DNA from 2 places in the Rhizobium sp. CB3090 genome. Region 1 is predicted to be linked to the other one. Evidence: riboswitches for the same ligand, from Rfam matches in the RefSeq annotation. Region 1 holds a riboswitch; the other holds the start of a gene.

What was found. Region 1 has a riboswitch for FMN ahead of ribB (3,4-dihydroxy-2-butanone-4-phosphate synthase). Riboswitches for the same ligand answer to the same signal wherever they lie in the genome.
Region 2: it holds a riboswitch for FMN, as region 1 does, so the genes downstream of both, QA646_RS09700 (6,7-dimethyl-8-ribityllumazine synthase) here and ribB (3,4-dihydroxy-2-butanone-4-phosphate synthase) in region 1, are expected to answer to the same signal.

Annotation. Positions count from the first base shown of each region.
Region 1 is NZ_CP121663.1:117,893-121,296, reverse strand. It holds gene QA646_RS19380 (SDR family oxidoreductase) at 1-248, shown strand, start outside; gene QA646_RS19375 (glucose 1-dehydrogenase) at 274-1,056, shown strand; FMN riboswitch at 1,164-1,309, shown strand; gene ribB (3,4-dihydroxy-2-butanone-4-phosphate synthase) at 1,429-2,070, shown strand; gene QA646_RS19365 (DUF1127 domain-containing protein) at 2,210-2,440, opposite strand; gene QA646_RS19360 (cache domain-containing protein) at 3,001-3,404, shown strand, end outside.
Region 2 is NZ_CP121662.1:2,003,401-2,006,804, forward strand. It holds gene QA646_RS09695 (ABC transporter ATP-binding protein) at 1-1,031, shown strand, start outside; FMN riboswitch at 1,122-1,270, shown strand; gene QA646_RS09700 (6,7-dimethyl-8-ribityllumazine synthase) at 1,361-1,837, shown strand; gene QA646_RS09705 (VOC family protein) at 1,895-2,245, shown strand; gene phnF (phosphonate metabolism transcriptional regulator PhnF) at 2,251-2,979, opposite strand; gene QA646_RS09715 (methyltransferase domain-containing protein) at 2,981-3,404, opposite strand, start outside.

The sequences.
Region 1 (3,404 bases):
CGCTGGCGATGGAATGGGTCGGCCGCGGCATTCGCGTCAACACGATCTCCCCCGGCTATACCGCGACGCCGATGAACACCCGGCCGGAGATGGTCCACCAGACAAAGCTGTTTGAAGAGCAGACCCCGATGCAGCGCATGGCAACGGTCGATGAGATGGTTGGCCCTGCCGTATTCCTGCTTTCGGAGGCGGCAAGCTTTGTCACGGGTGTCGACCTGCTGGTCGACGGCGGCTTCTGCTGCTGGTGATAACGATTGACTGGGAGAAATCCAAATGAACCGCTTCGAAAACAAGACCGTCGTCATCACTGGAGGTAGCCGGGGCATCGGTGCCGCCATCGCAAGACGCTTTGCGAAAGAAGGTGCAAATCTCGTCGTTTCCGCCAATGAAGAGTCGGTGCACTCCGTTGCCGAGCAGATCAGGAAGGACGGCGGCAAAGCGATCTCTTTCGTCGGCGACGTCACGGACAAAGCAAGCGTGAAGGCTCTTTATGACGCGGCGGAAAATGCCTTTGGTTCGGTCGACGTATCGATCCAGAATGCCGGCGTCATTACGATCGCACGGATTGAAGACATGACCGAAGGCGAGTGGGATAAGGTCATGGCGGTCAATACCAAGGGGGTCTTCCTATGCGCGCAGGAAGCGATCCTGCGCATGCGCAAGCATGGTCGCGGCGGACGTATCATCAACACGGCATCGGGGCAGGCACGCGACGGCTTCATTTATACGCCGCACTATGCCGCCTCGAAGATGGGCGTGGTCGGGATCACGCAGAGCCTCGCAAAGGAAGTCGCCACCGAAAACATAACCGTCAATGCCTTCTGCCCTGGCATCATCGAGACGGACATGTGGGCCTATAATGATCAGGCCTGGGGCAAGCTGCTCGGCAATTACGGTCCGGGCGAGTTGATGAAGGAGTGGGTCGAAGGCATTCCGATGAAGCGCGCCGGTTCAGGCGAAGACGTCGCCGGCCTCGTCACCTTTCTCGCGAGTGACGATGCGGCCTACATCACAGGGCAGACGATCAATGTCGATGGCGGTCTCATCATGTCCTGACCGCGGTCGGTTAAGAGAAAACAATCTGTTCATCGGTTGCGTCGCATAAAGAACAGTGAGAGGGAAACTGCCCTCTTGCGGGAGGCCATATCGATCGCCTATCTTATCCGCGTTCTCAGGGCGGGGTGAAACTCCCCACCGGCGGTATCGAGGAAACTCGGAGCCCGCGAGCGCCTCCGTGGATCGCGGAGGGTCAGCAGACCCGGTGAGAGGCCGGGGCCGACGGTTAAAGTCCGGATGGAAGAGAGCAACCGTGCGAGCGCAACCGGTGTTGTTGCGCGTCCGCAGGCTTGTTCGCCCAAGGGATAAACAGTGACTTCGAAAGAAGTCTTGGATGCTGCGAAAGCGGCTAACCCTTGAAAGGCAAAGTGCATGGCAATTTCTAAAATCGAAGATGCAATCGCGGCGATTTCGCGTGGCGAGATCGTTGTTGTCGTTGATGATCAGGATCGGGAAAACGAGGGCGACCTTGTGATTGCGTCTGATGCTATCACGCCTGCGGCAATTGCCTTCATGATGAATTACGCACGCGGACTGATCTGTGTGGCAATGGAAGGTGAAAGGCTGGATGAGCTCGACATTCCCCTCATGGTTCCGCGCAATACCGAGCTTCTGAAGACCGCCTTCACGGTGTCCGTGGACTATATTCCGGAAACGACGACAGGGATTTCCGCAGCCGATCGCGCGGCAACGGTCCGCGCCCTCGTCACAAAAGGCACGAAGCCTGACGACTTTGCCCGCCCGGGGCATATTTTTCCGCTACGCGCACACCCGGCGGGCGTGCTTGGACGTCCCGGCCATACCGAGGCAGCCGTCGATCTCGCAAGACTTGCCGGCCATTCGGGATCGGGGGTGATCTGCGAAGTTGCCAATGACGACGGCACCATGGCGCGGCTTCCGGATCTTGAGAAGTTTGCCGAACGGCACGGTCTTCTTCTGGTGACGATCGAAGATCTGATCGCCTATTTGGCTCGTCAGCGCGACCTGGCGACGCGGGAAATGTCCGCCGCCTAATCATTATAGATAAATGCAGGCAGGACGCCCAATTGCGGGCGTGCCATGCCTGCATAACATTCCAGACCTGCGCTGAGCCGGCCGGGAATGGAGCGAGAGGCGTATCTGACACCCCTCGCCCCGTAGTCAGTTCGACCCTTTACCATACCCGGAGATTCCAAACAGGAAATCCGGACGTTTCCTCACCGTCCGGAAGGCAGATATCCTGGCGCATACGATTGGACAGTTGAGAGGTTTGATTTACCGTTTGCTGATGCCTCCACGCGGCGAGGAACAACGCAAACGCGGTCTTCCGGACGCCGAATTTCAGGCAAAGTTCATCAACGGTCGCCGCAAGAGTGCCGGCAACTAAGGATTGTGCTTCACGCATAGTTTCTTTCCCGGCGCAACTATGCAGCCAGGTCCTTTCGAAGGTCAAAAGACGCGCGGATACAGACGCGGAAACGCGAGCGAACGCTCCGGTAGCCGGTCACGTCAAGATAATGAGGGAAATACTAAACGGGCAGAAAATCCGAAGGCTTAGTAGCCTGGATGACCGTAGTGGCTTTGGTTTGATACATGTCGCATCGACACCACCATGGCTGTTCCGCCAGAGAAGCGATTAAACACGAGAATGGATTTCATTTCACGCCTCCTCTGATTTGATTGCGGATGCGGCTATGTTACACGAGATCGGCCAATCGGCAAGCATGCAATTTCACATTGTAGAATATCAGGCGGAATCGTTGCGAGAAAGCAACACTATTGCCATACTCTTCGGCCCGGACTCGCTATCATCTACCCACTCCATTCAGCGACAAGTGACTTGCTCGGCAGGCGCTATACTTGACCACGCATTATCCTTGCCGCTTTAGTGCAAGATGTTTCGGCGGTCCGTGAAGAGTAGAGTAGCGGACGAAATCGGCCGGGAAATCTTGGGAGGACCATCTCTTGTCGCTAAGGCACCAGATCATTGCGCTGGCGATCATTCCGCTTGTGATCGCGATACTGGCGATCACGAGCTTCATCACTTGGCAATCGGCGAACCTCACGCAAGTCAATATCGCGACCTTCGAACAGAACATGCTGAAGTCCAAGGAAACGGAAATCCTCAATCTGACCCATCTGGCCCTTTCGGCGATCCAGGCGACCTATGGAGATGCGGCTGCGGACGATCAGGCCGCCAAGGAAAAGGTCGCGGCGATCCTGGCTTCGCTCGACTATGGCAAGGACGGATATTTCTTTGTCTACGACTATGACGGAAACAATATCGTCCATCCGCGCCAGAGCTTTCGGCCCGGCCGCAATTGGCTCGATCTGACCGATCCGAACGGAGACAAGGTGATCGCCGAGCT
Region 2 (3,404 bases), on a different replicon from region 1:
AATCCTTCGGCGAGGTGCAGGTCGTTCACGACTTCACCATGCATATCGAGAAGGGAGAGTTCATCTCCTTCCTCGGACCGTCGGGTTGCGGCAAGACGACCGTTCTGCGCATGATCGCCGGCTTCGAAACGCCGACCGCTGGCACGCTGACGATCAACGGCAAAGACCAGCGTCCGCTGAAGCCGAACCAGCGCAACATCGGCATGGTATTCCAGGCCTATGCCCTGTTTCCGAACATGACCGTGCATGACAATGTCGCCTTCGGCCTCAAGGTCGCCGGTATGGCCAAGCCCGAAATCGACAAACGGGTCAAGGAAATGCTCGGCCTGATCAAGCTCGACCATCTCGCCGGCCGTTATCCCTTCCAGATGTCGGGCGGCCAGCAACAGCGCGTAGCGCTTGCTCGCGCCATCGCTGTGAAGCCGCAGCTTCTGTTGCTCGACGAACCGCTTTCGGCGCTGGATGCCAAGATCCGCGTCTCGCTACGCGAAGAAATCCGCGCCATCCAGCAACAGCTCGGCATCACCACCGTTTTCGTGACGCACGACCAGGAAGAAGCTTTGTCGATCTCCGACCGCATCGTCGTCATGAACGCTGGCCGCGCCGATCAGATCGGCACGCCCTTCGAAATCTACAACAGGCCCGCCACCCGCTTCGTCGCCTCCTTTGTCGGCACCTTGAACCTCATCGAAGGCAAGGTCGTCGACCCGGACAGCAACCGCATCATGATTGGCGATCAGGGTGTAACCCTGAAGCAATCGGTCACCGCCTACAAGCCCGGCGACACCGTATCGCTGGCGCTGCGTCCGGAAGCCGGCTCGCTGGCAGAATCGGCCAAGGGCGACACTGCCTTGACCGGCGAAGTCTCCTCGGCTCACTTCCTGGGTTCGGTCATCCGCACGCGCATGAATGTCGGTGGCAACACCATCTCCTTCGACATGTTCAACAGCCCGGGCATGATGCCTCCCAGCGTCGGGGAAAGGGTCACGCTGCGTTTCGCCTCCTCCGATCTGCTGGTCATTCAGGACTGATCGACGGAACAATTGGACAGATTTTTCGCAAGCGCCGGGTAAATCGCCCGGCGTTTTTCTTTGATTTCTGTTGCACCGCATCTATAGTCCAGCCGTTCTCAGGGCGGGGTGCAATTCCCCACCGGCGGTATGGAGACTGGTCTCCGAGCCCGCGAGCGCCTTTCGGTTCTGCCGGAAGGGTCAGCAGATCCGGTGAGAGGCCGGAGCCGACGGTATAGTCCGGATGGAAGAGAGCAAGCCAGGTCGAAGGCTCCTTCGCATAGGGGGCTTCTGCGACCTTGCGTGTTCGCCCAAGGGATATTGAGTTAAACCCTTGAAAGGCAAAATTAATGACCATTTCCATTTCGACACAACCGGGCCGCATAGCGTTGATCCGAGCCCGCTGGCATGCCGACATCGTCGATCAGTGCGTCGATTCCTTCGTTGCCGAATGGCAGAAGACCGAGGGCGCCTCCCCCATCGACATTTTCGATGTACCGGGTGCCTTGGAAATCCCGCTGCATGCCCAGACGCTCGCGCGCAACGGCCGCTATAGCGCGATCATCGCGACCGCTTTCGTCGTCGACGGCGGCATCTACCGCCACGACTTCGTTGCCGATACCGTTCTCGACGCGATGATGCGCGTGCAACTGGATACGGGCGTGCCGATTCTTTCGACCGTGCTGACTCCGCACCATTTTCAGGAGACGGAAGCGCATATTCATTTCTTCAAGCAGCATTTCGTCATCAAGGGTCAGGAAGTGGCAAATGCCTGCCGACAGATATTGAGCGAACGCGCCAAGCTGCTGCCATCGGTGACTGTCTGAGCTAAGATGACGGAGGCGGTAAAGGCCCGCCTCCATTTCTCCGGCAAGGAGCATCGCATGACCGTCCTTAGAATTGTGCCCAATCTGCATGCTGCCGATCCCGCCAGCGCTCAAGTCTTCTATGGCGACCTACTCGGCTTAGATATCGTCATGGACCACGGCTGGATCAAGACCTTCGCCTCGAACGCACAGACCGTCCCGCAGATCAGCATAGCCAGCGAAGGCGGATCAGGCACGATCGTGCCTGATCTTTCGATCGAGGTCGACGATGTCGATCAAGTCTATCAGCGCGCCCAATCAATGCAGTTCGATATCGTCTACGATCTGAATGATGAACCCTGGGGCGTCCGGCGTTTCTATGTCCGCGACCCGTTCGGCAAGATCGTGAATATTCTGTCGCACCGATAGGCCATTCATCCCAAATCGATCTTGAAGGTCACCCGCTCCGCCGACCATAGAGTCTCGGCATAGGCGATGGGCACGCCATCGCTATCGACATCCACCTTGAGGATCACCAATACCGGTGCGGATTTTGGCTGCCGCAACAACCGCGCCTCCTCGGCACTCGGCATGCGTGCCTCGATCTCCGTCGACAGACGCACATAGTCGTGGACGCCGTAGCTCACGAGCGCCGCGCTGATAGTCTCGTATTGCAGCCTCGCTCTATCGAAATCAGGAAAGCGGTCGGCCGGATAATAGCTGTCGCCGAGTTCGACGGGAACGCCGTCTGCCGTCATCACGCCGCGGCGATGGATGACCGGCGCGCCGGACGCTAGCTTCAGCCGCGCCGCGACCCGTTCCGACGCTGCAACGATCTCATGGATCAGTAATTCACCGCCCGGCTCGAATCCCTGCTCGATCAAATTCTTGGAGAACCGCGTCTTCTTCGACAGCGTATAGTCGAGAGCCCCTTTATGGACAAAGGTTCCCCGCCCTTGCTCGGCACGCACGAGGCCCCGCTGCTCCAGATGACCGAGCGCCTGGCGGACGGTGAAGCGGCTGACGCCGAAGCGTTCCATAAGCTCGGGCTCGGTCGGCAATTTGGCGCCGGGAGCAAAGGTCCCGGCGGCGATATCAGCCGCCAGGATTTCGCCGATCTGATGCCAGAGAGCGCTGCCGCTCTTGCGATCGATCGTCTCCATGTCACAGGCGCTTTTCGAGCCGGAACAACAGCTTGTATTCGGCGGGATAAGCCAGAGCATCGAGAATGCTCGGATAATATTTGCGATCCTTCGCGCCGCTGACGAAGCCGTCATAGCCGAAGCGCTTGACGGAGACATTGAATCCTGCGGCAATGAAGGCGTCGATATAGTCCTGCGGGGACCGATCCTGTACCGGCGCATTGCTGTTGCCGCCGATCAGCTCGCGCCATTTCGGCCAGAGAGGCATCTCGTTGTGGCAGCCGGTGACCGCATAGTAGATGCTGCCATTGCGCATGACTTTGAACATCTGCTCCGCGTGCCGTTCCAATTCCGGCAGCAGATAGACGACCTCATAGCTGAACGCGACATCGAAACTATCGATGAAAGGCGAAAGATCAGTAGTCACATGAAATTCCAGCGGCATG